DNA from 4 places in the Arthrobacter sp. AG258 genome. Region 4 is predicted to be linked to each of the others. Evidence: riboswitches for the same ligand, from Rfam matches in the RefSeq annotation. Region 4 holds a riboswitch; each other region holds the start of a gene.
What was found. A riboswitch is a leader RNA that binds a small molecule or an ion and turns the genes downstream of it on or off. The one in region 4 is predicted to bind cyclic di-AMP.

Region 1: it holds a riboswitch for cyclic di-AMP, as region 4 does, so the genes downstream of both, DFO47_RS18060 (M23 family metallopeptidase) here and DFO47_RS10845 (LysM domain-containing protein) in region 4, are expected to answer to the same signal.
Region 2: it holds a riboswitch for cyclic di-AMP, as region 4 does, so the genes downstream of both, DFO47_RS16920 (glycoside hydrolase family 16 protein) here and DFO47_RS10845 (LysM domain-containing protein) in region 4, are expected to answer to the same signal.
Region 3: it holds a riboswitch for cyclic di-AMP, as region 4 does, so the genes downstream of both, DFO47_RS19365 (hypothetical protein) here and DFO47_RS10845 (LysM domain-containing protein) in region 4, are expected to answer to the same signal.

The regions. Positions count from the first base shown of each region.
Region 1 covers NZ_SOBI01000009.1:157,839-165,319, forward strand. The annotation lists gene DFO47_RS18050 (NlpC/P60 family protein) at 81-848, opposite strand; gene DFO47_RS18055 (C40 family peptidase) at 1,011-1,688, opposite strand; cyclic di-AMP (ydaO/yuaA leader) riboswitch at 1,759-1,956, opposite strand; gene DFO47_RS18060 (M23 family metallopeptidase) at 2,069-2,890, opposite strand; cyclic di-AMP (ydaO/yuaA leader) riboswitch at 2,901-3,143, opposite strand; gene DFO47_RS18065 (metal-dependent transcriptional regulator) at 3,252-3,953, opposite strand; gene serC (phosphoserine transaminase) at 4,226-5,356, shown strand; gene DFO47_RS18075 (DUF3027 domain-containing protein) at 5,432-5,956, opposite strand; gene DFO47_RS18080 (cold shock domain-containing protein) at 5,963-6,346, opposite strand; gene DFO47_RS18085 (hypothetical protein) at 6,570-6,803, shown strand; gene DFO47_RS18090 (helicase-associated domain-containing protein) at 6,814-7,481, shown strand, end outside.
Region 2 covers NZ_SOBI01000008.1:112,582-120,062, forward strand. The annotation lists gene DFO47_RS16885 (FMN reductase) at 1-108, opposite strand, end outside; gene DFO47_RS16890 (PhzF family phenazine biosynthesis protein) at 203-1,051, opposite strand; gene DFO47_RS16895 (YdcF family protein) at 1,093-2,097, opposite strand; gene rplI (50S ribosomal protein L9) at 2,269-2,721, opposite strand; gene rpsR (30S ribosomal protein S18) at 2,739-2,978, opposite strand; gene DFO47_RS16910 (single-stranded DNA-binding protein) at 3,105-3,680, opposite strand; gene rpsF (30S ribosomal protein S6) at 3,752-4,057, opposite strand; cyclic di-AMP (ydaO/yuaA leader) riboswitch at 4,420-4,596, shown strand; gene DFO47_RS16920 (glycoside hydrolase family 16 protein) at 4,682-5,701, shown strand; gene DFO47_RS16925 (glycosyltransferase) at 5,834-7,024, shown strand; gene DFO47_RS16930 (lipopolysaccharide biosynthesis protein) at 7,021-7,481, shown strand, end outside.
Region 3 covers NZ_SOBI01000011.1:29,474-36,954, forward strand. The annotation lists gene DFO47_RS19330 (zinc-binding alcohol dehydrogenase) at 6-1,040, shown strand; gene DFO47_RS19335 (6-carboxytetrahydropterin synthase) at 1,049-1,444, shown strand; gene DFO47_RS19340 (glycosyltransferase family 4 protein) at 1,447-2,556, shown strand; gene tadA (tRNA adenosine(34) deaminase TadA) at 2,635-3,141, opposite strand; gene DFO47_RS19350 (phosphatase PAP2 family protein) at 3,197-4,000, shown strand; gene upp (uracil phosphoribosyltransferase) at 4,013-4,648, shown strand; gene DFO47_RS19360 (glyoxalase superfamily protein) at 4,693-5,094, shown strand; gene DFO47_RS19365 (hypothetical protein) at 5,162-5,869, opposite strand; cyclic di-AMP (ydaO/yuaA leader) riboswitch at 5,873-6,035, opposite strand; gene DFO47_RS19370 (glycosyltransferase family 39 protein) at 6,181-7,481, opposite strand, start outside.
Region 4 covers NZ_SOBI01000004.1:349,610-357,090, reverse strand. The annotation lists gene DFO47_RS10865 (universal stress protein) at 1-643, opposite strand, end outside; gene DFO47_RS10860 (AI-2E family transporter) at 755-1,894, opposite strand; gene DFO47_RS10855 (DinB family protein) at 2,081-2,605, shown strand; gene DFO47_RS10850 (protein adenylyltransferase SelO) at 2,656-4,122, shown strand; gene DFO47_RS10845 (LysM domain-containing protein) at 4,201-5,037, opposite strand; cyclic di-AMP (ydaO/yuaA leader) riboswitch at 5,041-5,213, opposite strand; gene DFO47_RS10840 (lytic transglycosylase domain-containing protein) at 5,467-6,780, shown strand; gene DFO47_RS10835 (TraR/DksA C4-type zinc finger protein) at 6,802-7,161, shown strand; gene DFO47_RS10830 (DNA alkylation repair protein) at 7,158-7,481, shown strand, end outside.

The DNA.
Region 1 (7,481 bases), on a different contig from region 4:
CGGGAAAAGACCCCCGCCTCAAGGGCAGGGGTCCTTCCGGGCACATCTTATGCGGCGCCGCGTGCGGCGGGCGGCAGTGGTTACCGAACGTGGATGAAGACCGGTCCGGAGCCAACGTTGGCGCTGAACACAACGGTGTCGTTGCCGTTGAAGCCGCCGTGGACGGCCATCCCGTTTCCGGCGTAGACGGCGATGTGGGCCATTCCTCCGCCACCGTCGGCGTAGTAGATGAGGTCGCCGGGCTGGGCCTGGGATGCGGACACCCTGTCACCCAATGACAGGTAACCGGCGGGCCAGTCGTGGAAGTGGATGCCGACGGCAGCCAATGCGTTGGTCACCAGCATGGTGCAGTCCTGGTGTACGCCAAGCTGGGCGTAGGCAGCGGACAGGATGGCAGCACCCTTTCCGCTGGCGGAAACCTGGGCGGCGGGGGCAGCCGTGGCATCGGCAGTTGCAACCTTGGCAGTCACCTTGGGAGCGGCAACGGCCTGGGCAACGGGAGCGGGAGCGGCTTCCTGCACCGCAACCTCGGGCTCGGGAGCCGGTGCCGGAGAGGTGGTAACGGCCGGCTTTTCGAAGCTGATGGCAATGGTGGAAGCCGCTGAGATCGGAGCGTCGACGGCGGATTCAACTTCCATGGCGGATGCCGGAGCCGAGTCGCGCTTGACGTTGGTGTCGGCTGCGTTGGCTGCGATGCCGCTGGTCAGGACCAGGCCGGAAGCTGCAGCGATTACTGCAGCCTGGCGGCCCATGCCGCCGGCGTTGTCGCTGACAGCCTTGGCAATGATCGCGATCGAGTTGGTTTTGGTGACCTCGGCGCGGTGCCGTGCGGTAGCACGAGTCGTCATCAGTTCTCTCTTTCGTTTTCCTCTGGACCGCGGTGGCCTGTCCGAGGGGGTTGGATGCGCCGGCATCTTGGGGGTACGCCGGCGCGTCCCGAACGGGGATGTTGGTTTCTAGCGAAAAAGCTTTGGGCAAAGAAATAGCCCTTGGAGCGTGGAGCCCAAGAACTACTTGTTCAGGTGGTAGTACGTGGAAGTACCGGTGGCTGCGGGAGAGTGGAGCATGGTTCCCTGCGACGGGTTGAGCGCGCTGATCATCATGCCGTTGCCGACGTAGATGCCGACGTGTGCGCCGCCGTTCTGGACCACGAGGTCGCCCGGCTGGGGGGTGGAGGTGGGGGTCATGATGCTCCACGCGTTCGTGCGGGGAATGCTGATTCCAGCCTGCGCGTAGACCCACTGAACGAAGCCGGAGCAGTCCCAGCCGTTGGGGGTGGTGCCGCCCCAGACGTAGGGGTGGCCGATGCCGGTGTAGGCGATCGCGGCGATACCCGAGGTGGCTGCGGACGAAACGGCTTCCACTGCCTGTCCGGCCTTGGACGCCTCCTGGCCGGCAGTGGTGGCGGTGCGGTCCGCGGACGCGGTGGACTGGGTGCGCACGGTTTCCACCTTCGGGGCGGCGGTGGTCTTGACCGCCGGACGCTCGAAGGAAACGGTGGCCGTGGGGGCCGCGGTGACAGCAAGGGCGGTCTGCGCGGAACCGGACTCCGTGGAGGCCGAGATGCCGGCAGTGGTGTCCGCGGCGTTGGCCGGCAGGCCCATGCTCAGGATGAGGCCTGAAGCCGCTGCCACAACGGCAGCCTGGCGGCCCACGGTCCCGGCATTGGCGCTTACGGCCTTGGACATGGCGTCCAAGGGGTTGGCGCGAACCGTTTGCGCACGGTGGCGCGCAGAATTATGGCGTGAAGACACGAAGGTAGCCTCTCCCAATGCCTGCGAGGTGAGCTGTCGGATTCGGATGGGAGTCACCCGGCCACTTCGCTTCCTGGGAAGCTCATGACTTAACCCCAAGGCCTTCCAGAACGCAGAAGGCCAAAATTGGTTCCCCCGCCCCTGCCAGACGATGAAATGCGAACGGACCTTGAGCGGTGGCAGAGTTAGGCAATCCACTCAAGAGCGTCAACTTCGGAAAAGTTGACGCGAGTTAGACGGTACAGCAGTTTTGCTTCAATGTCACATTCAGGTCACGGCGGGTCACGGCGATCTGGGAGTGCGCAATCAAACGGTTACAGCCAGCCCATCGGATCGACCACTTCGCCGTTGACCTGAACTTCGAAGTGCAGGTGGCAGCCGGTGGACGCCCCGGTGGTCCCGCTCAACGCCACGACTTCGCCGCGGGAGACCGTTTGGCCCACCTTGACGTTGAAGGACGAGAGGTGGTTGTACGTGGTCTCCAGGCCGTTGCCATGGTCGATCACCACCCGGTTTCCACCGCCGAACTGGTGCCAGCCGGCGAAGGTCACGGTTCCTGTTGCGGCTGCCAGGACGGACGTCCCGCACTGTGCCACGAAGTCCTGTCCGCGGTGGAAATCTCCGGTGCCGCCGGTGATTGGGCTGACCCGGTAGCCGAAGGGCGACGCGGTCACGAGGGATGCCAGCGGCGCGGCCAGGGTCCCGGCGGAAGCCGCACGCGTTACCGATCCGGCCGACTGGGCGCTCAGCAGTTGCTTCAGCTTCCCGTCGGGGTCCGCCTGCGTTACGACGGCTGAGCGGCTGAAGTCGATCTGGGCGCCTACATCCGCGGAAATCTGGGGCTGGGGGCTGACTGCGGAGGCGGCCTGGGGTGCGATTCCGGCCGCATCCGTCGCCATAACGGGGCTGGTGGCGGGCATGGTCACCGTGAGCACCAGGCCGGTGGCGGCGAGGGCGATGCCAGCCTTTTGGCCGATGCCGCTGGCCGCGGCAAAGTCGGTGATTTGCCGGAACGGACCCCGGCGGCGGCGTGCATCCCGTTGCGGGTCGCGGGGGCGCTCCGCGGCGGCTACTTCGACAACCCGGGGTGCCTCAGGGGGGCCCGCCGCGCGACGGCGGCCCCGGGAGGTCTGCATGGTCAAGAAGGGTTCCTCTCTGGAATAGCCTGCGGAGTTAGCTGTCGGATTCGGGTCAGAGAGATCAAAGACCCGGTCCGTCATGGGCAAACTTCTACACAGGGATATTCCCGGAAGAATCCTTCACTGGAGAGGCTTGCTGCTGACGGACTTCACCCCAAGGCAGTCCCCCGCTGCCGGTTGTGGTTCCCCCGCCTCTGCCAGTAACGACTCGTACACCTGGCCCGCTGGCAGAGCTCGGCTCCGGATCAGGTAACGCTTAAGTATCAACGCTGGGTTCCACTATAGGGGCTTAAGACCCTAGGTAACAATTCCGTTATCTTTGCTTGGAATCCCCCGGGTGGGGTATGGAAACGCGGCGTCAGGCCTGGTTCACGGCGACGAAAACGTGTGCCGCCACCTCGGGAGGCAGCTCCAGCGCGCCCTCGATTCCCGCCACCCGTACCGAAATGTAGTCACCGACGCGTTCCAGGGAGACAGACGCGCCGGGCCGGATACCGCCCTCGTCGAGCTGGGTCAGCAGTTCCGGCTCCACCTGGATCGGTTCCGCCAGCCGGCTGATGGTCACTGCCGATTCAGGCCCGTAGGCCTTCATTGCCTCCACCAGGCTGATGGCGCCGTCGCCGAACCCGGGTCCGGGCTCTCCGCCCAGGGCGGCAAGGCCGGGGATGGGGTTTCCGTAGGGCGACTCCGTGGGGTGGTCCAGCATCTCGTAGATGCGCCGCTCCACCCGTTCGCTCATAACGTGTTCCCAGCGGCAGGCTTCGTCATGGACATAGGCCCAGTCCAATCCGATCACGTCGGCCAGCAGGCGCTCGGCCAGCCGGTGCTTCCGCATGACCTCAGTGGCACGCTTGCGGCCGGTGTCGGTCAGTTCCAGGTGCCTGTCACCGGAGACGACGACCAGGCCATCGCGCTCCATCCGGCCGATGGTCTGGGAAACGGTAGGCCCCGAGTGGCGCAGGCGTTCGGCGATACGGGCCCGGAGGGCAACGATGTTCTCTTCCTCAAGCTCCAGGATGGTCCTGAGGTACATCTCCGTAGTGTCGATCAGATCCGTCATCCAGCTCAGCTCCTCGAGCGCAGTACCTTGCGTTGTCCCACCGTATCGCCTCTTCCCGCGACGTAGTCCGGGGAAGAGTTTAGCCTATTTTGATTTAGTCCGAATAGGGCCTGCCGCCTGCGGCGTCTCATTGGCTGGACATTGGCGCCGCCCGCTCCCGCCACCCTGCGCGCTTCAGGCAGAATTGGGGAAGGTTTGCACTGCAGCCATGGCCGGCTCCCGGCCACCAACCACCCGGACCACAGCTTTCGTCCCCGCCGAATGGAGCACCTGTGAGCGACACCAGCATCACGATTCCCGCCAACCTCCTGCCCCAGGACGGGCGGTTCGGGGCCGGCCCCTCAAAGGTCCGGCCGGAACAGATCGATGCCCTGTCCGCTGCGTCGAAGACTATCCTCGGCACATCCCACCGGCAGGCTCCGGTCAAGAACCTGGTGGGCTCCGTACGCGAAGGACTCAGCCAGTTCTTCCGTGCTCCCGAGGGCTACGAGGTGGTCCTCGGCGTGGGCGGCTCCACCGCGTTCTGGGACATCGCGAGCTTCGGCCTCGTGTCCAAGAAGGCGCAGCACCTGTCCTTCGGGGAGTTTGGCTCCAAGTTTGCCTCCGCCACCAACAAGGCGCCGTTCCTGGAAGCGTCCTCGATCATTAAGTCTGAGCCGGGCACCCGTCCTGCAGCGCAGGCGGAGGCGGGCGTGGACGTCTACGCGTGGCCACAGAATGAGACCTCCACGGGCGTCGCCGCCCCGGTCAAGCGGGTGCCGGGCGCCGACAAGGACGCCCTGGTCCTGGTGGACGCAACCTCCGCTGCCGGCGGCCTGGACGTCGACATTGCCGAAAGCGACGTTTACTACTTCGCCCCGCAAAAGAATTTCGCTTCCGACGGTGGCCTTTGGCTCGGCCTCTTCTCCCCCGCCGCCCTGGAGCGCGCTGCCGCCATCAAGGCAAGCGGCCGCTGGATCCCGGACTTCCTGGACCTCCAGACCGCCATCGACAATTCACGGCTGAACCAGACGTACAACACCCCGTCGCTGTCCACCCTGGTAACCCTTGACGCCCAGGTCCAGTGGCTGAACGCCAACGGCGGCCTGGACTTCGCCTCTGCCCGCACCGCCGATTCCGCCGGCCGCATCTACAGTTGGGCTGACGCCTCGGAGTTCGCCACCCCGTTTGTGGCCAACCCGGAGGAGCGCTCCAACGTCATCGCCACCATCGACTTTGACGAGTCGGTGGACGCGGCAACGGTGGCGAAGGTCCTGCGCGCCAACGGCATCGTGGACACCGAGCCCTACCGGAAGCTGGGCCGCAACCAGCTGCGCATCGCCACCTTCGTCGCCATCGAGCCCGACGACGTCTCGGCACTGCTGTCCAGCATCGACTATGTGGTGGGCGAGCTCCGCAAGTAGTCCAGGCACACGCGAAAGGCGCCGCCCGGGATAACCCCCGGACGGCGCCTTTCGCGTGTGGCGGAAAATTCTTGCCTAGTCTTTTGGCTCCGCGGCGCCGGCGGCAGGCTCCGCGTCGTCGTCGGCATCCTCTTCATCCCCGGGCGCCTGCTCCGTTGCGGACGGCTCTTCCTGGCGGGCTTGTTCGGGTTCCTGCTGCTGCTCGTCCTCGGGGCGCACGCGTTCGGCCCACGGCACCCACTCCGGGGCGAGGATCGATTCTTCGGACGGCAACAGGCCCAGCTCATCGACGGTAACCACCTTGGATCGGGAGTTGCGGGTCAGCACCGCGTACCACTGCCAGCCGCCGTAGCCGGCCAGCCGGGACTCGAACAAGTGCGTGACCAGCCGGTCGCCCTCGCTTTTGGCACCAAGGTGCGGCCCGATGGTGGCAGCGGGCGTGATGCCCTCAACCGCGGCCCGTGCAACATCGACGGCTGCTGCCAGGAACGCGTCAGGCTTGCCCGTCCGCCATACCGGAACCCCGGCCTTGCGCTTTGGCGCAGCCTTGGCAGCCTGCTCCTGTGGAGCCACGCCCGGTTGTTCAGCTTGGGGGTTCATCGGCGCCTAGACGTCCAGCTCGTCGGCAACCTTGCGCAGGGCGGCCGCGATTGCCTTGCCCTTGTTGCCGTCCGGGTACTTGCCCTTGGACAGCGTCCCGGACAGGTTGTCCAGGACGGTCACCAGGTCCTGGACCAGCGGCGCGAGGTCCTTGGCGCTGGGACGCTTTGCTTTGGCAATGGACGGGGTCTTGTCCAGCACCCGCAGGCCCAGTGCCTGGGCGCCCTTGCGGCCGTCCGCGACGCCAAACTCCACGCGGGTGCCGGCTTTGAGCTCCGTTACACCCTCGGGCAACGACGACTTGGGCAGGAAGACCTCCTGGCCGTCCTCGCCCGCGAGGAATCCAAAGCCCTTGTCCTTGTCATACCACTTGACCTTGCCGGTAGGCACGTAATCAACCTTCTTCGTTCTGCTGTCATGAGACACGGCCAGGTGCCACCGCGTCCGCATTGTTGTGCGGGTTCAAGGTATGGCCCCTGCAAACCGTGTTGGTCTGTATGCTTCAAGGTTATCCTGCCGCATGCCCTAATCATGCTTCCGGCCGTACTGTTCCGCCCCGGGCGCAAGCCCGGGGCTTTAGCGGCACGCCGGACGCCGCTGTAGCGTTACCTCCATGACACCCTTGCGTTTCCGCCGGCCCCTGATGGTGCTTGCAGCTGTTATTGCCCTGCTTTCCCTGGTAGCGGTGGGAACGGTCATGGCGCTTGCCTTCGCGGGGTCCGTCGCTCCCACCTGGGTCACGTACTCAGCGCTGTACGGCCTCCCGGTGGCCTTCATCCTGATGCTCCTGCTGGTCCTCGATGGCGTGGCCGCCCGGCGGCGGGCGGGAAGGCGGGAGCCGCGGTAACGTTGGACTGATGTCCCTCATTCGTGCGCTCGGCAAGGACCTGGAGGCACGCAGCGACGATTCGTTGCGGGCACTGTTCGCCGCGCGGCCGGACCTGATCTCCCCTTCGGTGCCGGATTTCGCGGCACTCGCAGCGCGGGCGAGCTCCCGGGTCAGCGTCCAACGGGCCCTTGAACGGCTCAACCGGCCCCAGATGCAGGTGCTCGAAACCCTGCATCTGTGCACCAACACCGACACCGGCCACAGCGCGTCCGCGGAAAACCTGCAAAAACTGGTCCGGGGTTCGTCCCTGGCCACCATTCAACAGATCCTTGGCACCTTGCAGGAACTTGCCTTGGTGCACCCGGCCGCACCACCGCACGGCTCCCCGCCCGCAGCGTCCGGACATGTCTTCTACCTCCCGGCCGGCGCCCTCAAGGACGTGGTGGGAATCTACCCGGCCGGACTGGGCCGCAGCTACACGGAACTGGTGCGCCTGCAGCCGGCGTTCGCCCAACGGGCAGTACCGCTGGTTGCCGAACTGCACCGCAGCGGCTTCGCCGTCCACGAGGCCACGACCCCCATGGACGCGGCACTGGCCCTCCAGCACTGGACATCATCTCCGGAGGGGCTGCGGGACATCCTCGCCGGAGCCCCGGAACGGACGACGGCGCTGCTCGCCAGGTTCCGGAACTGGGC
Region 2 (7,481 bases), on a different contig from region 4:
GGCGGTGAGCCGCCGCTCGGCAGCGGCCGCCAGCTGGTCGGCCAGCAGCCGGCTGGACGACGGGACGCCAAGTCCGGCGGAGAGGACTGTGATACGGCGGGTTTCCATGGCATTCTCCTGGTGCTCGTTCATTCGATCATACATGCATTTGCATCTATATCCCTGAACCGCGGTACCTCCTCATGTATTCCCGTGACCCGCATCAAAGCAGGACGGTGCCCTGGATGCAGGTAGTGGACTCTCCGCCCACCCACACATCGTCGTCCTCGGCGGTGACATGTACACGCCCTGCCCGGCCCAGGACGGTACCCTGCGCGGCGACATAGCGCCGAGGTGCCCTGCCGCTACCAATAAGCCACTGGGCGGCCCCAGCGTTGAAGCTGCCCGTCACCGGATCCTCCACCATCGCATCACCCGGGATAAACGTCCGCACCTCAAAGTCGGCGTCCCCTCCGGACAGATGCGGCCCGATGACTCCGACCTTCAGGTTCCCCATGGCCACCGGATCCGGCACGAGCGCCATCACCTGGTCCGCAGACCCCAGCAGGACACCGATCCACTCCGGCCCATTCACCAGCCAGGATGCGTCCACGATGTCACCGGCCGGGATTCCCAGGGCGACAGCCAACTGGCGCCGAAGGGGCTCGTCCACGGCCTCAAAGCGGGTCAAGGGCGGTGCGGCGAAAGCCAATCGGCCGGCGTCGCGCTTGATCCTGACCAGACCGGCACCGCACTCCTGGACCACGAAGCCGCTGGACTTCGGAACCCCGCCGGCCTGCAGCCAGGTATGTGCGGATCCCAGCGTGGGGTGCCCCGCGAACGGGAACTCCTCGCTCCCGGTGAAGATCCGGACCTTGTAGTCGGCGCGGGGATCCTCCGCGGGCAAGAGGAAGGTGGTTTCGGAGAGGTTGGTCCAGTTCGCGAAGTGCTGCATTGTTGCCGCGTCAAGACCGTGGGCATCGAGGACGACGGCGAGCGGGTTGCCGCGGTAGGCGTTGCCGGCGAAAACATCCACCTGGTGGAAAGGACGGCTGCTGGGTGTCGGGTTCACCGGAGCAGGTTACCACCGGCCCGCCGGGCGGACTGCCGGTCCTAGGAAGGGAGCAGCGGCAGGGCCATGGCGGCCAACGGAATGGCGGTGAGCACAGCACAAAAGCCCAGGTTGATCCACCGGTAGGTTGCGAGGATGGCGACAAATTCCCGAAGGAACGCGCTGGGGATAAAGTAGCCCGCCGTCCTGGCCCCGGTGACGTGGGCGCGCAGGCCCGCACGCCGGGTGAACATGGCCGCACGAAACACGTGGTAGCTGCTGGTGACCACCGTGACGGGCGCGTCCGGCCGCTCCATCAGCGCGCGCGAAAAGTGCAGGTTCTCCATGGTGGTTGCTGCCCGGTCCTCCACGATGATCCTGTTGGCAGGAACACCCTGCTCCTGCAGGTAGCGGGCCATCGCTGTCCCTTCGGCGAGGAGTTCATCGGCTCCCTGCCCGCCACTGGGAATCAGAGCCCTGATGGACCCGCCATGCTTGCCCCGGTACAGGCGCGCCGCCGCGTCAAGCCGGGCGGCCAGCAGGGGCGGAACCGAGCTGCCGGCCAGGCCGGAACCCAACACCACCACGTATTCGGGATGGCGGCGCGGCGGCAGGTGCGAGTAAATCAGCGAATAGACCAGATAGCTGACGAACACGAAGCCCACGTAGCCGGTCAGCAGGGCAGCCGCCGACGTGAGCGCCCGTAGTGCGGGTACGGCCGTCTGCAGGGCGGCCAGGACAAGGGGAACGGCCACCACGGCCAGCCCTGCCAGCAGGGACAGCAGGTTTGCCAGGCTGCGGCCTTCGCGGCGCAGCATGATGAGGCCGTTGAGGACAAGGAACACGGCCAGGATGGGCACTGAGACGATGAGCAGGAGGCCCAAGGCCACGGTTATGAGGACAGGGACGGAGTTGTTGGAGTTGTTGCCGGAGACCAGGAGGAGCCCAAGCCAGCCGATGACCGCCCCTGAGACGAGGAAGACTCCGTTCCGCAGGCGCCTCCGGTCGGTCGCAAAGCTGACGGCTGCGGCCAGCAGGAGGATGCAGCTGACGAAGAGGAACGGCAATGCTGGGTGACCTTCCGTGGAAACGGTGGAGTGGTGCAGGCCAGGAACAGCGGCCCGCCCCAAGCCTATGGCGCACGCGGCCGGCCGCTGGAAACCCCGGCAGTGACCTTGCACGCAAATGGCCCCCGCACCGGAATCCCGGGCGGGGGCCACTGAACTGCGGTGCGGAAACTACTTTCCGGCAACGACCTCAAGGTCGATGACAGCGGAAACATCCTCGTGCAGGCGGACGTTGGCCGTGTACGAACCGACAGACTTGATGTGGTTCGGCAGTTCAACGTTGCGCTTGTCGATGGCACCGAGGCCGGCGGCCTCGACTGCGGCAGCGACATCAGCAGGCTTGACGGTGCCGAAGAGACGACCGGACTCGCCGGCCTTCACCTCGAGCTTGACCTTCTTGGAGGACAGAGCCTGGGCCTGCGCCTGTGCAGCTTCAACAGAAGCGTGCGCACGGGCGGCGCGGGCAGCCTTGATGGACTCAACCTGCTTCTCGCCACCCTTGGTCCAGGTCAGGGCGAAGCCGCGGGGCAGCAGGAAGTTACGTGCGTAACCGTCCTTGACCTCGACAACATCGCCAGCAGCACCGAGACCGGTTACTTCGTGGGTCAGAATGAGCTTTGCCATGTTAGTTAATCCCTTCCTTAGCCGCGGCCAGCGCCGGAGTAAGGCAGCAGAGCAACTTCGCGGGCGTTCTTGATTGCCTGGGCGATCTTGCGCTGTTCCTGCACCGTGACGCCAGTGACGCGACGGGCGCGGATCTTTCCGCGGTCGGAGATGAACTTGCGCAGCAATGCTACGTCCTTGTAGTCGATGACAGTGATGTCAGCGGCCTTCAAGGGGTTGGACTTTGGTTTGGGCTTACGGAGTTCAGCCTTAGCCATCGTGGAGCTCCTATTCTAGGGAGCCCGTGGATATTGATCCACGGGATGGTGGTGGTCCGACGGCGGCAAAACCTTGGGTGCCTTGCGGCTCCCGGGCATTCCCGGCATCGGGCCGTTGTTTGGGTTTTAGAAGGGAGGTTCGGAATCGGGGCCGTTGCCCCAGCCGCCTGCATTGGACACGCCGGGCGTGGCCCAGGGATCGTCCTGTGCAGCCTGCTGGTTGCCGCCGCCCCAGCCTCCACCGGAGTTGCCGCCCTGGTTTCCACCAGGGTTGCCGCCTCCGAAGCCACCGCCGCCGTTGCCGCCGCCGAAGCCGCCCCCACCCTGTCCGCCGGAGCGCTGGGTGCGGTTGACCTTGGCGTTGGCGTAGCGCAGGCTGGGGCCGATTTCGTCGACCTCAAGCTCGATGACAGTGCGCTTTTCGCCTTCTTTTGTTTCGTAGGAACGGCTCTTCAAGCGGCCGGTGACGATCACGCGCATGCCCTTGGTCAGGGATTCGGCGACGTTCTCGGCAGCTTCACGCCAGACCGCGGCGCGGAGGAACAGGGTCTCCCCGTCCTTCCACTCGTTGGACTGGCGATCAAAGGTGCGGGGGGTGGAAGCGATGGTGAAGTTCGCTACTGCGGAACCGGACGGTGTGAACCGCAATTCCGGGTCATTGGTGAGGTTACCGATGACCGTAATGGTGGTCTCGCCTGCCATCTACTGCCTCCTTGTTCGATCCTGGGTGAAGAGTGCGTTCCTGCGGGGTAAAGAATGAATTTTGGTGCTGATTACTCAGCAACAACCTTCTGCTCTTCGGGGCGGGTGATCTTGGTGCGCATGATGGTCTCGTTAAGAGACAGCTGGCGGTCAAGTTCCTTGGCGGTTTCCGGCTTGGCGGTGAAGTTCACCACGGCGTAGATACCTTCGGACTTCTTCTTGATCTCGTAAGCCAGACGGCGACGGCCCCAGATGTCAACCTTTTCGATGGTTCCACCATCGTTGGTGATGACGTTCAGGAACTTCTGAAGCGACGGCTCAACGGTACGCTCTTCGACCTCGGGGTCGATGATTACCATCAATTCGTAAGGACGCATATGTGAACCCACCTCCTTTGGGCTAAGCGGTTACGGCATTTCCGTAACAGGAGGTTCATTTGCGATTCCGCGCAGTGCCTTGCCACCAGTACGGAGGCAGGACGCAGCACAGACTTCAATATCCTAGTGCATCTGGACCTGATAGGCGATTCGCGCTTGACTCAAGGCTAGCCGCGTGATGCGGCAGGAGCAGCCCGACCGGACACGTATGTGGAAAACGCAGGAGTGTGCCGGTCGCCATTAGACGTCTATGCGGTGCACCGCGGGACGCCACGCCCACCGCGCCGCTTCCGTTACCCAATTGTGATTCCACAGGGATTTTCGTGTACGGTCTTCGGGTGGGCCGCCCCAGCCGGCCCCAATCCCGGAAGACGCCCAACTCTGCCGCTTCCGCGATCCCTCAGGTTCCAAGGCAGAGGCGGGGGACCCAAGTGTCACGGGTATGGCTCCCGCCTGCCCTCGGGGTGAAGCCGCGATCCGCGGCCGAATGGCAGCATTCGAACCCGACAGCTAACCCCGCCGGCGTTGAGAGGTAAATTCCCCATGCCCGCATCCCGCAAATCGAGCGCCAAACGCGCCCGCCGTCATCAGAATGAGACCCCATCGGCCGGGCTCCGTCAGTTCTTGACATCCAGAGATTCCCGCCGCCTGCCCTTGGCCGCCGGCCTGGCAGCAGCCGTCCTCGGCGCAGCCTCCCTTGGCCTCGGCGTCGCCAACGGCAATGAAGCTGCCGACGTATCCCGGGTGGCCAGCGCCGCCGGGGCCGGCAGCGAGGTACAGGTCCAGCCCACCCCGTCGGCCGCAGTCCAGTCCGCTCCGGCGCCCGCCCCGGCACCGGCAGCCGCACCCGCGCCCGCACCAGAGCAGGCTCCGGCCCAGGCGCCGGCTCCCGCGGCACCCGCCCCGGCTCCGGCCGTGGCGGCTCCTGCACCGCAGTCCCCCATCGCCGTGGCACCAGCCTCGGCACCGCTGGCCAACAGCGGGACGCCCATGCCCGCAGGGGTCCCCGGAAACTGGACCATGACCTTCGCTGACGAGTTCAACGGTTCAGGCCTGGACAGCGGTAAGTGGTCCAACTGCTGGTTCTCCCCCAACTGCGGAACCATGAACAAGGTGGCCACCAGCCCAGCCAACGTCTCCGTGGCCAACGGCAACCTGGCCCTCAGCCTTGCCTCCTCGTCTTCCGGGTCCTTGGTCTCCACGAACCCGAAGGGTGGAGCGGGCACCGGGTACCAGTTCACCACCGGGTACGTCGAGGCCCGCATCAAGTTCCCCGGCAACGCCAACGGCCTCTATAACTGGCCCGCGTTCTGGACCACCGGGCAGTCCTGGCCGGCCACCGGCGAGAACGACATCGCGGAGGTCCTCCAGGGCAAGATGACCGTGAACTACCACTCCGGCTCCGGGTCACACAACCAGGGTGGCGTCGGCGGCAACTGGGCCAACGAATACCACACCTTCGGCTTGCACCGGATGGCCAACTCGTCGGACGTCTACTTCGACGGCGTGAAGGTCAAGTCCTACCCCACGGACGACGGAAACGCCCCGCAGTACATCGTGCTGAACGTCGGCGCTTCCTCGACGAACCCGGTGTACGGCCCGCAGTCCCAACTCCTGGTGGACTACGTCCGCGCCTGGCAGTAGCCGGCCACGCGCCCCCTTGGAAAGGGCGACGGCGGGACTTCCCGCCGTCGCCCTTTTTTGGCTTCCTGCGGTTCCCCACAAAGTTGCCCAGAGCAACCCTGCCACCCGAGTGTGATCCAGTACACTCTTGCAATGAAGCTCCTGTACGTGACGGAAAGCGTGCCAAACCGGGACCCGCAACTCGGTGATGGAAGCTCCATGATCCCGTACGAAGTGATCCTTCACCTTCCCGCGGATGTTGCCGTCACGCTGCTGACGTTTTCCGGCCCTGTCCCGGTTCCGGCGGAGGTCCGGGCCCGCTGCGAAACCGTCCACGAACTAGCCCCGCGGGACGACCCCGCCGCATTTGTCCGCTCCTTCGGCGGCCTCGCCGGCCTGGGAAAGCACCGGCGCTCCACCCCGTCAGCGCGGGCAGCGGCAGCCACCCTGTCCGGCAGCAGAGAGGCCACCCTCATCCATGGCCCGCACGCCCTCTTCCTTTCGCATCATGTGGCCGGTCCCGTGGTGCTGCAAACGGTGGACCCTTGGTCCATCCGGGCCGCCATGGACACGGATATTGCCCGCTCCCTCCGGCCGGCCTACCGGCTGCGCGAGCACCTCGCCGAACGGGCGGAACGGTCGCTGCCCGCCAGGGCGCGGCTGCTGACCGTCGGGGCACAGGACGCTGCAGCCTGGTCCGCGAAGCTCGGCCGGTCCGTGAAAAGCATCCCCAACGGAACCAGCGTGGCCGCGGGGCCGCGTCCGGACCGGAAGGCGCCGGTGGTCTGCTTCGCGGGCAGCCTCAACTACGCCCCCAACGTGGACAGCGCCACGGTCCTGGCCACCCGTATCGCTCCCCTCGTGTGGCGGGAGGTCCCGGAGGCACGGTTCGTCATCGCCGGGCGGCAACCCACAGCGGCAGTCCAGGCGCTGGCCGGTCCACACATCGAAATCCTGGCCAACGTGCCCTCACTCCCGGATGTCTTCAAGGGGGCCGACGTCGCCGTCTTCCCCGACGAACACGGCGTAGGCATCCGAAACTCCGTGCTTGAGGCCCTTGCCGCCGGGCTGCCTGTAGTGGCCTCCCCGGTGGCGGCACGTGAACTTCCGCCGCACCCGCTGCTCACCGTCGAGGCCGGCCAGGACGCAATGGTCCGCAAGGTCGTAGAACATCTCAGGGCACCCCGGCCGCCGCACGTAACCCCCGGCGGCCTACTGGACCAGGCCGCCGGCGCCGTCCGGTCCTGGGACACGGTGGCCGCGGAGTACTTGGCCGAAGTGCGGGCGGCCGTGGCCGTGTCATCCCCTGCCGGGGACTTATCCGGCACGTCAAGGCAACTGTGACCTACGCGCCCGGCGAGCTGGAACGCAGGGGAGTCCGGGGAGCCTTGTGGCAGGGGCTGGCCTTTGCCTCCGGGCGGATCATTGTGCTGGTCACCACCGTGGTGCTGGCCCGGCTCCTCTCTCCTGAAGAGTATGGCCTCGTAGCCCTGGCGCTGGTCCTCATGGCATACGCCGAGACCATCGCCGATGCCGGGGTGGGCCAGGCACTGGTGTATCTGCCCAAAACGAAGGTGATTGCCCGTTCAGCGCTCCTGCTCTCGGTGGCGCTGGGAACCGTACTGGCCCTGGCCGCCGTGCTCGCGGCCGATGCTGTGGAAGACCTCATCGGGCTCGACGGCGTGGCTCCCCTGGTGCAGGTTCTCGGCGTCTCCGTCCTGGCCACGGCCTGCGGCGCCGTTCCGGAAGCGATCATGCGCCGGGACCTGAAGTTCCGGCAACTCACCGCCGCTCCGGTGCT
Region 3 (7,481 bases), on a different contig from region 4:
GCAAGATGATGAATCCACAGCCTCCGATCCACGCAACCGCATACTGGACCACCGCAAAGCAGCACGGCGAGCTCAGGCCCGAAGAAATGCCCGCACCCGGTCCCGGCGAGGTGTTGGTCCGTGCCCTGTACTCCGGCATCAGCAGGGGCACCGAAATGGTAGTCCACGCCGGCGCTGTTCCGCCCCGGGTCGCTGGGCAGATGCGCGCCCCGCACCAGGAAGGGGAGTTCCCGGGGCCGGTAAAATTCGGCTACCTCTCCGTTGGCGTTGTCGAGGAAGGGCCCCAGGACTGGATGGGCGCGCGCGTGTTCTGCCTGAGCCCGCACCAGGACCGCTATGTGGTGCCGCTGGAGTCACTGACGCGGATCCCGGACGATGTCCCGTCCCGGCGCGCAGTGTTGACCGGCACGGTCGAAACCGCAGTCAACGCCCTGTGGGAGGCTGGGCCGCGCCTGGGGGACCGGGTTGCCGTCGTCGGCGCGGGCCTGGTGGGCGGCATGGTGGCCACCCTGTTGCGCACATTCCCGCTGCAGCGCCTGCAACTGGTGGACCTGGACCCGGGCAGGAAGCAGCTGGCCGATGCGATCGGTGTCGACTTCGTCCATCCCGACGATGCCCTGGCCGACTGCGACATTGTCATCCACTGCTCGGCCTCGCAGGAAGGGCTGGAACGCAGCCTCCAGCTCGTCGGCGACGACGGCGATGTCATCGAAATGTCCTGGTACGCCAACCGGACGGTGACCATACCGTTGGGCGAGGATTTTCACGCGCGCAGGCTGTCCATCAGGGCCAGCCAGGTAGGCATGGTGTCCCGGTCCCGGCGCCACCGCCGCACCAACGCGGACCGCCTCAACCTTGCCGTATCGCTGCTCAAGGACCCCGTGTTCGATGCCTTCCTGACCGGTTCGTCCCGGTTCGAGGACCTTCCCGAGGTGGTCCAGCGCCTGGCCGACGGCACTCTCGAAGCCCTGTGCCACGTGGTCGAATACCCTTCCGGCAACCCGGCCCCCAGCCACGCAACCCACAACTCCGAAACGTAAGGTAGCCCATGTTCAGCTTGACCGTCCGCCGCCACTTCATGATCGCCCACAGCCTTCCGCGCGAAGCATTCGGGCCTGCGCAAGCACTGCACGGCGCAACTTTCGTCGCCGAGGTGAGCTTCCGGCGTCATGCCCTGAACCCGGACGCGATTGTGCTGGACATTGGGGCCGCCGGGACCATCATCGAGGACGTGCTGGGCGGCCTGAACTACCGAAACCTGGACGAGCACCCGGATTTCGAGGACAAGCTCACCACCACGGAGGCGCTGGCCGAGTACATCGCCCGGAAGGTGGCTGACAGGATCAAGGACACGGCAGACGGCCCCGAGCTGGCGGGAATCGACGTCACCCTCCGGGAAAATCCGGACGCCTGGGCCACCTACGCCTTGGACCTGTCCGACTGACCATGCGCCCCCTTCGGCTGCTCGTCCCGGGCAATATCCGCCACAGCTCGGGCGGCAATGTCTACAACGCGTGCCTGGTTGCCGGCCTCCAGGCCTTGGGTGCAGGGGCTGAGGTCATTGCCGTGGAGGGCACCTGGCCGGATGCCGGCGCACACGAACGACGCCGGCTGGGCGCCCTCCTCGGGGCGTGGGACCCGGAAACACATCCCGGGCAGCCGGTGGCGATCGTGGATGGACTGGTGGCCGTGGGCGCTCCGGACGAACTGGAATTCGCTGCGAAAGCCGGCCGGCAAACATGGGTCCTGGTGCATATGCCCGTGCCGGAAGATGCAGGCACGCAGGCCCTTGAACGCGAAGCCAGGTCTTTGCGCGCCGCAACCGGGGTCATCTGCACCAGCACGTCGGCGGCAAACGTGCTCCTCAAACGGGGGCTCCCGCAAGCGCGGGTTGTCCTCCCCGGCGTGGAGCCGGCACCTTTGGCGGCCGGTTCCACGCCGCCCCACCTGGCGGTCGTTGCGGCGCTCCTGCCCAACAAGGACCAGCTGCTCACGGTCGAGGCCCTGGGCCGGATCAGGGATCTTGACTGGACTGCGTCGTTCGTGGGGTCGGACCGGGCCGATCCGTTGTATGCGCAGGCAGTCCAGGCTGCGGTTGCCGGGAACGGTCTGCAGGAGCGGGTGTGGCTGACCGGCGAACTCACCGGCGAGCCGCTGGAAGCACAGTGGGCCCGGACCGACCTGACGTTGCTGGTGTCACGGACGGAAGCGTTTGGGATGGCCGTCACCGAGAGCCTGGCCCACGGCATCCCAGCGCTGGTCAGGGCAGGCACGGGCGCGGTGGAGGCGCTTACCCTCGCCGGACTGGAAACGTCCGACGGCGGGCCAAGACTTCCGGGGGCAGCGGTTCCCCTGCCCGTAGGGGGCCAGGAGAGTCCCGGCCGGCTGGCTGCGGTCCTGCGGCGGTGGCTCGGGGACGCGCGGGTCCGCGAGGGCTGGCGCGCAGCCGCAGCGGAGGCCCGGCAGGACCTCCCCGGCTGGAGCAGCACGGCCCAGGCCCTGCTGGCCGTAGTGGCAGCGGGCGACCGAGGGAACGGGCAGCCGCGGCCTGCCTGAAACCCGCCGCGGACTGCCGGAAACGCGCCGCGGACTGCCGGAAACCCGCCGCGGTAAAGATGCCCGCCGCCGGACGCGCTAAAGGCTGCTGCGGTGCGCCGCGAAGAACTCGCGCAGCAACCGGGCGCACTCTTCCTCGCGGACGCCCGGGTACACCTCAACCCAATGGTTGAGCCGCCGTTCGCGCAGGATGTCGAACACGGATCCTGCGGCACCGGCTTTCTCGTCCCACGCCCCGAAAACCACCCGGGGGATCCTGGCCAGGACGATCGCGCCCGCGCACATGGCGCAGGGTTCCAGGGTGACCACCAACGTGCAGTCGGAGAGCCGCCAGCCGTCGCCCCGGCCGCCGTCGAGCCTGGCCCGTTCCTGCAACCGTGCGGCAGCTTCCCGGATGGCCACCACCTCGGCGTGGGCTGTTGGGTCACCCAGCTCCTCCCGCTGGTTCCGGCCGGAACCCAGCACCCTGCCGTCGGGCCCAATGACCACGGCGCCGATGGGCACGTCCTCCGTGGCGAGGGCGCGGTGCGCCTCCGCGAGGGCAAGGCCCATCCAGGCGTCGTGTTTCTTTTCGGGCAACGGCATGGCTCAATGATAGTTTCGGGGATACTCAGGTTACTTACCGATGCCGGGAGGCACCATGGATACGCTTCGGGACCGCTTGGGGACCTGGTTCAAACCCTACGCGGCGCTGGTCCTCACCATCCTCGTGGGCGGTGTTGTCATCGTCTCCCTCGCCCTGCTGGGCGCCGAGGTGTATGACGACGTGGTGGACTCCGCCGGGCTGGCCAACCTGGACAAGCCGGCGCTGGCCTTGTCCGAGAGCCTCCGCAGCCCCGGGCTCGACGCGTTCGTTACCGGGTTCACCAATATCGGCGGTGGCATCGGAATGCCCATCCTGGCCAGCATCCTCACCGCGTGGCTGACCTTCCTCAGCCGCAACTGGCGTCCGCTGGTCCTGATCGGCGGAGCCGCTGCCGTGTCCATTACCGCCACCACCTTCGGCAAGAAGCTGGTGGGACGCACGCGCCCGGATCACGCAGACGCCGTTCCGCCGTACGAGGATTCCCCGTCGTTCCCGAGCGGGCACACCCTGAACACCACCGTGGTGATCAGCCTGGTGGTGTACCTGATCTGCCTCCAGTTCCACGCCATGCGCGTCCGGGTCCTGGCCATCACGGCGGGCGCGGTGTTCATCATCGCCATGGGTTTGAGCAGGGTCTTCCTGGGCCACCACTGGCTCACGGATGTCATGGCGGGCTGGCTGCTGGGTCTCACCTGGGTGGGTGTGGTGATTATGGCCCACCGGCTGTTCCACATTGTCCGCAGGCGGGAACACGTGGGTGCGGCGCCGTCGTTCGACCGTCCCATCGTCAGGGACGTGGTGGCCGAGGAGCTGCACGACGGCGAACACTCCGGACCCGGCAAAGGCAGCGCCGGATGATAGTTTTAGGGGATGCGCACTCTCGTTGTTGACCACCCCCTGGTCGCCCACAAGCTCACCGTCCTGCGGGACAAAAACACGCCGTCGCCGGTCTTCCGCCAGCTGACGGAGGAGCTGGTGACCCTCCTGGCCTATGAGGCCACGCGGGAGGTCCGCACCGAGCCCGTCACCATCCAAACGCCCGTCAGCACCACGGTCGGCACCGCGTTCACCAAGCCCACGCCGCTGGTAGTTCCCATCCTGCGCGCCGGCCTGGGCATGCTGGAAGGCATGACCAAGCTGGTGCCCACCGCCGAGGTGGGCTTCCTGGGCATGGCCCGGGACGAGGAAACCCTGGACATCATCACGTATGCCGAGCGCCTCCCCGAGGACCTCACCGGCCGCCAGGTCTTCGTCCTGGACCCGATGCTGGCCACCGGCGGAACCCTGCGTGAGGCCATCAAGTTCCTCTTCAAGCGCGGCGCCTCCGACGTCACCTGCATCTGCCTGCTGGCGGCCCCGGAGGGCCTGGCCAAGCTGGAGGAGGAACTGGGCGACGCAAACGTGCACATCGTCCTGGCCTCCATCGACGAGAAGCTCAACGAGAAGTCCTACATTGTTCCCGGCCTCGGCGACGCCGGCGACCGCCTGTACGGGATCGCCGGGTAGGTTCCACCCTTTTTCAAAACCGTTCCCGCCGCTAGCCTGTGCGGATGGACTGGAAACTTGAACTTGTCTTTGTCCCTGTATCCGATGTGGACCGCGCCAAGGATTTCTACGTCAACAAGGTTGGCTTCAACGCCGACTACGACGAACGCCCGTCGGAGTCGATCCGCTTCGTGCAGTTGACGCCACCCGGCTCCGCCTGCTCCATCTGCATCGGCGAAGGGCTCACCGACGCTCCGCCCGGCACAGGATCCAACCTCCAGCTGGTGGTCAGCGACATCGAGGCTGCCCACCGCCAACTCAAGGGCAACGGCGTGGACGTCAGCGACGTGGATGTGCAGCAGTGGGGCCACTTCCTGTACTTCGCCGATCCGGACGGCAACAAGTGGTCTGTCCAGTACATCCCCTGGCGGAACGCCGGGCCGGGCGACGTCCGGGGCGCCGGTTAACGCAAACCGCGGGCCGCATCGACATGATGCGGCCCGCGGTTTGCGTTGCGCCCGGTGCTGGTGGTGCCTAGTACCAGTTGTGTGCCAGGTGGAAGTTCAACGCGCCGCAGGGCGAGGCGTAGCTCTTCTTGATGTAGTCCAGGCCCCAGTTGATCTGCGTGCGGTAGTTGGTCAGGTAGTCGGCGCCTGCGCTGGCCATCTTCTCCGCCGGCAGCGACTGGACGATGCCGTACGCGCCGCTGCTGGCGTTGGTGGCGGTGGTGGTCCAATCGGATTCCTTGGTCCACAGCGTCTGCAGGCACTGCATCTGGTCCGGTCCCCAGCCAAAGGAGGACAGCTGGCTGGCGGCGTAGGCCTGGGCGCCCGCGGGATCGTTAACCGCGACGGCGGGAGCAGGCTCAGGTGCGGGGGCCGGCGCAGGTGCGGGTGCTTCAGCAGGCGGGGCGGCGGGAGCGGGCGCGGGGGCCGGCTCCGCGGCCTGCGGTGCCACGCTGATGGCGGAAGGAGCAGGATTAGCGGCCGGGTTGGACCGGATTTCGCTCTTCTCGATGCTCATCTGGGCATCCGCCGCCGACGTGGAAGCGCTTGACCCGGTGGACGACGCCTGGGTCATGCTGTTGGTCGCCTGGCCTGCCGCGCCAACGCCAACCAGCACCGCGCATGATGCAGCGAGGACCGCAACACGCCGGCCCACGGTGGTCTTTTTGGCGGGCTGGGGTTTGGCCCGATGTTTTGCCTTGGTTTGCAGGCATGGTTTTGCCATGGATTTAGACATGATTGATCGCCTCTCACACCTGCGGAGTTAGCTGTCGGGTTCGGATGAGGGCATCCGGCCGCACGGAAAAAACACGTGCTGGCTTAACCCCAAGGGCAATCATTGCCCGGGACGGTGGGTCCCCCGCCTCTGCCGTTGCTCAAGCGGAATCCGGGAAGCGGCAGAGCTTGGCGTCAACCCGGGATATGCGGCCCGAACGGGGACCGCACCCAATCGACGGTACAGGAAGATTGCGCATTAGTCACATTTGGGTAACGGAAGTCACGAATCATGGCGCGTCGATTTGCTGCAGGCGGATCCCCGGCGCCGGGTTATCCCGCCAGGATATAGACCGTGGTCCCGCCAATGTTTTGCGCCGGGAACGTGGACTCCACCCACTGTGCAATCCGGGTGGAGGCGTCAAAGCCGCTGCTGGACATCATGGTCCCGCCGGCAATGAAGTAGTGGATCCGGCCTTGGGAGACCAGCGCTTGGAACTGTTCCAGCGTGGGGGAGGGGTCGGTGCCGTTGAAGCCGCCCACGGCCATCACCGGCAGTTCCGTGGCCAGTTGGTAACCTGCGGCATTGTTCGAACCGACTACTGCCGCTGCCCAGGTGTAGTTTGAGGCACCGTCCTTCAATGCGGCCACGAGCCCGGCCGACGGCGTGGGCGCACCCAGAAGGCCGCCCATCCCGCCGGCGCGGCCACCGGTGGCACCCTGACCGCCCTGCGCTGCCCCGCCCTGGCCTGCTGCCCCGCCCTGGCCGGCACCCTGGCCTTGTCCGGCCTGGCCTTGTCCGGCCTGGCCTTGTCCAGCCTGGCCGTTCAACTGCCGGGACGTGCCGCCCGCGCCAAACCCGCCGGTCCGGTTTCCGCCGAACCCGCCCGGGCCGCCGAACGACGTCGCCGGTCCGGCGCTGACAATGGCCCCGCTGTGCGCCGTCGCCGCCGTCGACATGGAGAAGGCCAGCGGGCCGGCCAGCGATGCCGCAATGGCGAGCGCCGTCGTCGTCCGTTGCACGGAGCGCAGGCGGATGAACCTGTTCAACCCTGTTCCTGCTGCGGCCGCAAGGCCTGCAGCCAGCACCACCCAGCGCAGCCACGGGCCGTAGGCGGATGTGGTTCCCAGCAGGGTGAATGCCATCAGGGCTGCCGCGGCCACTGCGGCGGCCAGGAAGACCGCCGCTGCGGCCTGCCGCCGGTGCTGCCAGAGAAGTACCGGGCCCAGGCCGGCCAGGGCTGCGATCCCGGGCGCCAATGCCACCGCGTAGTAGGGGTGGATGATGCCCGCCATGAAGCTGAAGACCAGGCCGGTCACCAGGACCCAGGAACCCCAGATGAGCACCGACGCCCGGACGGCGTCAGTCCGCGGCGCCCGGCGTCCCACCCACAGCAGGCCGGCAGCAAGGATCAGTGCGGAGGGCAGCAGCCACGCGATCTGGCCGCCAAATTCGCTGTTGAACATCCGCAGCAGCCCGGGAACGCCCCAGCCGTTGGCGCCGCCCACGCTCCCTGTCTCGTCGCCCGTCAGCCGGCCGAGGCCGTTATAGCCGAGGGTCAGTTCCAGGATGGAATTGTCCTGCGAACCACCAATGAACGGACGGTCCGCAGCCGGGATGAGCTCCACGACCG
Region 4 (7,481 bases):
CCTTGAGCCCCGCGACGGTTTCGGAGAGGACAACGCGTTCCTCATCGACGATCAGGTCAGCGAGGGCGCCGGGTGTCAGGCCTGCATCGACGACCGGATTCGGGACGTTAACGGCGTAGACGACCGTGAGTTCGTCGCCATTGCGGTCTGCTTCGGCAGCGGCGAACGCGACAGCCTGGGTCGATTCCGCCGACCCATCCACGCCCACCACGACGCCCGTCCTGCCCTCAAGGTCCTGGGTTCCGATAACGGCGACCGGGACTTTCGCCGCGGTGGCAACCTGGAGCGCCCGGTCGGCCAGGGTGCCGCCGAGGTGTCCGCTCCCGGAGCCGATGACCATCATGGAGGCCTTCTTGGAGTATTTGGCCAACGATCCGCCCACGCTCCCGGTGAGCATTTCCGTGGCGGGCGTGATCGGGACGGATCCTTCAAGGCGCGCGGCGGCGGTCTTCAGGAGTTCCTCGCCAGCGTGCTGCAGGGTCCCGAACCAGGGGTAGGGCTCGGCGATCCACCGGTCATCGACGACGTGGAGGATCACCAGGGGCAGCTTGGCGTCGTGTGCACGACGGGCAGCCCACAAGACTGCGGCCTGGCTTTGTGCTGAATCGTTGGTGCCCACGGCGATGGGTTTCTGGGATGACATGGCCGCACTTCCTGCTTGTCGTGAAAGGGTCTTCCTGCCCTTCAAGACTGGCCCCCGCCCCACCGGCACTCTAGGGCCTAAAGTCACCGAAGCAGGCGTGCAGGAGGGCCGCTAGGCCGAAGGTGCCGGTGGATCGCCGGCCGTTGCTTCGCGTCCGGACAGCGTCCTGTAGATGGTCCATCCGACGGCGGCCAGCGGGACTGCGAGCAGCGCCCCGACCACCCCGGCCAAGGTGGCCCCGGCCGTCAGCGCCAGGATGATGACCAGCCCGTGGATCCGCAGGACCCGGCCCATGAAGACAGGCTGCAGGATGTGGTGTTCGAACTGGTTGGCAGCCACCAGGATGATCAGCACGATGAGCGCCGGTACCGGCCCGTTTTCCACCAGGGCTACCAGTACGGCGAGGCTGCCGGCGGTGGTTGCCCCGATGATCGGAATGAACCCGCCCAGGAAGACCACGGCGGCCAGCGGCACGGCCAGGGGGACCCGAAGGATGAGCAGCCCCACCAGCACCAGGATCGCATCGATCGCGGCAATGATGAGGGTGCCCCGGACGTAGCCGCCGAGCACCAGGAGGCTGCGTTCCGCGGCCAACTGTGCTTTTCCTTGATGGTTGCCGGGAAGGAACCCGATCAGGAACGACCGGATCCTCTCGCCGTCCTTGAGGAAGAAGAAAAGGATGACGGCCGTCAGGACCGTGCCGGCAGCAATCTCCCCTGCGGTCCTGAGTCCGGTCAGCGCATCGGCTCCCAGGGTTCCGCCGGCAAGGAACTTCTGGAATTCGTTGCGGGCCGCGTCGATTTGCGCGCCGGTCAGTGCGACGGGTCCCGTGGTGATGAATTGCTGCAGTTGGCCAATCCCTGCTTCCGCCCGTGCTGCCAGAACCGGGGCCTGCTGGCGGACCAGTGCAACGATGCCGCCCACCACTCCGGCCGCGACGGCGATGATCACCAGGAAGGATGACAGCACGGCCAGCGACCGGGGGAACCCGCGGGCGGCGAGCCACCGCACGGCGGGAGCCATTGCCGACGCCAGGATCAGGGCGACCAGCACGGGTACGGTCACCAGCGGAACCCGGGTGGCGGCCACCACGGCCACCCAGGCGAGCGCCAGCAGCGAGAGCGCCTGGACGGCCCTGATGCTGGCCCTGCCCAAACCATCCGCCCAGAGCGCTGACATCCTTGCCGCGGGGGACTGGGTCCGGGACGGTTCTGCCCCGTGACTGTCCGGGGATACATGGCTGCGTTCCATCGGTTCTCCTTGCTTGCGGTCAACGCCCGGCCCACGACATGATGCACCTTGGTTACCTTGTACCCCGCGTCCCCCTCAAAGTCGAAACAAGCGCACATGTTGACTGGGGCCGCCTGTTCACAGGCATGACGTTTACTCAGTAACCTTATTGTTCCCCGACCGGGCAACCCGAAAGGCGCCAGATCCATGGATTCCAAAGAATTGCTCCTTGAGTCCTTTGGCCGCCTCCCGGGCCTGGTCCGGCAGGTGCTCGACGGGCTCGACGAGGAACAGCTCCAGCACCGCCCCTCCGGCCGCGGCAACTCCATCGCCTGGCTGGTGTGGCACCTGGGGAGGGTGGAGGATGCGCAGGTCGCCTCCGCCTCGGAGTTGGAACAGGTCTGGACGTCGGAAGGCTTCGTGTCGCGTTTTGGCCTCCCGCTGGCGGAAGGCGACACGGGCTATGGCCACTCCAGCGGCCAGGTGGATGCTGTCCGGGCATCCGGTGAGCTCCTGCTTGAGTACTGTGAAGCAGTCCACCGGCAGACCACGAAGGTCCTCGAAAGCCTGGAAGAACAGGACCTGGACCGCGTGGTGGACAGGCGCTGGGATCCGCCGGTGACCCTTGGGGTGCGGCTTGTCAGCATTCTGGGGGACTGCCTCCAGCATGCCGGCCAGGCGGCCTATGCCAAGGGGCTGGATGATGCAGGGGCCAGCGGCGGCAGGGCCTGAAACTCTCCGTGCAGGAGGGGCGGGCGGCACCACGGCGATAGGGTTAACCCATGACGGCAGCAGCTGAATCCACGGTCACCTTCGACGGCCGCTTCGCCCGTGAACTGGCGGAACTTGCCGTTCCCTGGCAGGCCGAGGAAGCTCCGGACCCCGAACTCCTGGTCCTGAATGAAAAGCTCGCAGCAGGCCTGGGCCTTGACCCGCGATACCTCCACGGTCCCGAAGGGGTGCGCCTCCTCGTGGGCAACCACGTTCCCGCCGGTGCCACCCCGGTGGCGCAGGCTTACGCGGGCCACCAGTTCGGCGGCTACTCCCCATTGCTCGGCGACGGACGCGCGCTCCTGCTGGGGGAAGTCACGGACCGCGCCGGCCGCATGCTGGACATCCACCTCAAAGGCTCGGGGCGCACCCCCTTCGCCCGCGCCGGGGACGGCCGGGCCGTCGTCGGGCCAATGCTGCGCGAGTACGTTGTCAGTGAGGCCATGCACGCCCTGGGTATTCCCACCACGCGCTCCCTCGCCGTCGTGGCGACGGGGCGGCAGGTCCGGCGCGAGGGCATGCTGCCCGGTGCTGTCCTGGCACGGGTGGCCAGCAGCCACTTGAGGGTTGGGAGTTTCCAGTACGCACGGGCCACGGAGAACATGGACCTGCTCAAGCGGCTGGCTGACCACGCCATCAGCAGGCACTATCCGGACGCTGCAGTCGCCCCAAACCCCTATCTGGCACTGTTTGCGTCCGTCTGTTCCGCCCAGGCCGGGCTGGTGGCCCGGTGGATGCTGGCGGGATTCGTGCACGGGGTCATGAATACGGACAACATGACCATCTCAGGGGAAACCATTGATTACGGCCCGTGTGCGTTCCTGGATGCCTTCGATCCCGCCGCCGTGTTCAGTTCCATCGATGTCAGTGGCCGTTACGCCTACGCCAACCAGCCAGTCGTTGCCGAATGGAACCTTGCCCGCCTTGCCGAGGCAATGCTGCCGCTCGTTGACGAAGACGAGGACAAGGCTGTTGCTGCAGCGGTGGAGGTGCTCGGTGGATTCCGTGGACAGTACAGCACGGCGTGGACGGGCGGCATGAAAACCAAACTGGGTCTTGCCGCTGGAAACGCCAGCGACGACGCCTTGTCCAGCCTTATTGACGATGTGGTGGCCATCCTCAAGGACGGCCCGGTGGATTACACCCTGTTCTTCCGTAACCTTGGCAGGGCGGCCCGCGGCGACCTGCGCCCGGTGCGCGGGATGGTGATGGATTTGGCCGGCTTCGACGCCTGGTCGGAGCGGTGGTTGGCGCTGCAACCCGACGCAGGGCTGATGGACAGCGTCAACCCGGCGTACATTCCACGGAACCATCTGGTGGAGGAAGCCCTCGCCGCCGGCACGGAGGGAGATCCTGCCCCGTTGCAGCGCCTGCTTCAGGCCGTGACCGATCCTTTCACCGAGCGGGCCGGGCTGGAACGCTACATGGACGGTGCCCCGGCGGACTTCGGGACCTATACGACCTTTTGCGGGACCTGATCCGACGACAACAGGAGGGTGCCAACCGGAGACCCGGCTGCCACCCTCCTGTTGGGAGCAGGCTTTACTGCGCGAAGACTAGGCGACGCGGACCACTGAGTAGCCGCTGAGCCAGCTGATGGAGTGCACCTGCGTGGTGTAGCCGTTGACGCCGCCACTCACAACCTGGCCGTTGCCGGCGTAAACGCCCACGTGGCCCGAGGTGATGATGAGGTCGCCGGGTGCCGGGCTCCCGACCACGCTGCCGTACTGGAAGAACTGCGTGGGAGCCAGGTCGCCGACGCTCTTGCCGACGGAGCGCAGGGCCTTTTCAACCATGGCGGTGCAGTCCTGGCTCACGCCGACCTGGCCGTAGGCGGAGGCCAGGATGGCAGCACCGGTCCCGCTGCCGGTGGTGGACGCCACCGGCGTTGCTGATGCGTAGGACATGTTCATGCCGGTGTTCGCCGGTGCGGTGGCGGCTGCCGCCTGGACGGGGGCCGCTGCCGGCGCCGGGGCAGGTGCTGCCACGTAGCCGGCGCCGGGGATCTGGATCTGGTCACCGGGGTAGATGATGGACGACAATCCCAGGCCGTTGGCAGCCAGGACGTCATTGAGGCTGACTCCGTACGCGGCCGAAATCGCGCCGAGGGTGTCCCCGGAAACGACGGTGTGGACGGTTGCTGCCGCGGCTGCCGGAGCAGTTGCAGGAGCTGCGGCGGCCTGGACGCTGGCCTGCTCAGTGGTGTCCGCGCCCGTCACGCCCGCATGGGCCGGGGCGCCGACGCCGAACGCGATGCCGGACGCGGCGGCAACAGCGAGGGCCGGACGGCCAAACGAACGGGCCTGTGATTTGGCCGTCACGGCGAGTCCCTCGAGCGCAATGGAGCGGACCGGGGTCGCGCGGTGGCGGGCAGTGCTGAGATTCTTTGACACGATTGATCGCCTCTCCCATGCCTGCGGGGTGAGCTGTCGGGTTCGGGTTGGAGATACCCGGCCGAACATATCTCCGCGGTGGGCGGAGGAGCTGTCCGACTTAACCCCAAGACCTGAAAGGTCGTGGAAACTTGGTTCCCCCGTCCCTGCCAGCATGAATGCGGTTGAATCCCGGTATCAGCGGCAGGGCTCGGCAAACTGATGGGAGTGTCCCGTTTGGGGAGGGACACCAGAAGACCATAACCCGCCGACCCTCCCATTGTCACGTTTAGATAACATGCGAGGTTCTTCTCTCGTATTCAACCAACGATTGGATGGGTCCGATCCACCCACGCCGGGCTCCCGCCGGTCCGGCACCGGACCAAACGGGTAACAAAGCAGGCACGGCCGCCTTTCCGCTCCGGCGTGCCGCCGGTATGCTTCGGGACTATGCCCCTGTTCGTGACCATGCCCACGTCCCCACTGGTGGGGGGACTGCTCGCCATCGCAGTGGCAGCGGCCACGGTCCTGCCTGCCACGGCAGACGAGCCTGCACCTCCCGGTGGGTATCCGTCCTGGGCTGACGTGCAGCAGGCGCAGTCTTCCGAGGCAGCGAAAGCGGCAGAGATCACCACCATCAATGGGCTCCTGGACGGCCTCCAGACCCAGGCTGAAGCCGCCGGTAACACGGCGGTCCGGGCAGCGGCCGACTACGCCGCAGCCGACGCCGGGCTGCAAGCGGCATCGGTAAGGCTGGATTCATTGTCCGCCCAGGCTGCCCGCGCCAACGACGAACTGGCCCGGCATCGCAAGGAAATCGGAGCGCTTGCCGTCCAGGCGTACAAGACGGGCGGGACCAATACCGGATTCTTCGTGGCCCTTGATGCCCTGCGGAACAACAGCGTCCAAGGGCTCAACCTCGTCCAGCTGGTGGGCGACAAGACTGCTGCTCTGGTGGAGAAAACTGCGGCTGCCGGAAAAGTTGCCGCATCCCTGGCAGAGCAGGAAAAAGTGGCCCGCACTGAGCGGGAACGACTGTCCGGGGAAGCAAAAGCCAAACTGGACGCAGCCCGCTCCGCCCAGGACGCGCTTGCCCGGCAGGTAAATGACGAACAGCAGCACAGCACCGAACTGACCGCCCAGCTGGCCTCGCTGAAGGGAACGACGGCGGCACTTGAGGGGGAGTATCGCCAGGGCCAGGCGGCGCTGGCTGCCTATGAAGCGGCCCAGGAGGCCAAGCGCGCCGCTGCGGCGGAGCAGGCCCGCCGGCAGGCCGAAGCCGCGGCGCAGGCTGCCGCGGCCGCAGCCCGGCAGCCCAAACCCGCGGCTGCAGCTCCGGCCGGCAACGAGGCGGTACCGGCCCCGCCGGCCGACCCGGTTCCCGGCAGTCCGCCGCAGCCTGCCGTGCCCGGCCCGCCGCCCGTCGTCGTTCCCTCCGTCCCGGGCGGTGCCGTCAATGATCCTGCCGGCGCCAAGGCCTATGCCTCGGGACGCCTGGGTGCCCTCGGCTGGGGCGCCGACCAGTTCCAGTGCCTGTCCCAGCTGTGGACCAAGGAATCCGGCTGGCTGACCACGGCCACGAATGCCTCATCCGGGGCCTATGGCATAGCCCAGGCCCTGCCGCCGGGAAAGTACGCCAGCGCCGGAAGCGACTGGCTGACGAGTTACCGGACGCAGATTGACTGGGGGCTCGGCTACATCCGCGACCGCTACGGGTCCCCGTGCGGCGCCTGGAGCCATTCCGTCGCCCTGAACTGGTACTGACTGACGCGCTAGGCTTTCCGCATGCCAGATTTCGAACGGTTCAGGGTGCTGCTCGAAGAGGAACGGGCCCGGAGGTTGGCCCTGTTGCCGGCGCTGCGGGCTGATATCGACGCGGCCAACGCGGCCCGGCAGGACTCCAACGTCGATGACGAACACGATCCCGAGGGCGCCACGATCGCCTTCGAACTGTCGCAGGCGTCGGCATTGTTGAAGCAGAGTTCAGCCGGGCTGGACCAAGTGGAGGCAGCCCTGGAGCGGCTGGCCAACGGCACCTATGGAACCTGTGCGGTCTGCGGCGAGCCCATTGCGGCCGGCAGGCTCGAGGCGCGGCCCTGGACCCCATTCTGTATCCTTCATGCCTCTGCGGGGCGGGGGCGGTGACCGAGGTGCCCGACGTCGCGGCTGCTGCTGAATTTATCGACCGGACCCTTCAGAACGAGGGTGCCTGGTACCGGGCCGACGAGGTGGGCTACCGGCTGGGCGGAGCCCTGGCCTCCTACGGGTCTTCGATCGGCGCAGTCCGCGGCACAGTCCGGGACGCCCTTAGGAAGTTCAAGGACATGGGCCATGACACCACGGTCATGCTGGCCTCCGCCCTGTGGGGCCAGCCGAAACCAGGCTCGCAGCCGGTCTTCGAACGCCGGCTGGCCGCCGTTGTCCTGCTGCAAACAAAGGTGCAGGTGCTGCGGCATTCGGACCTC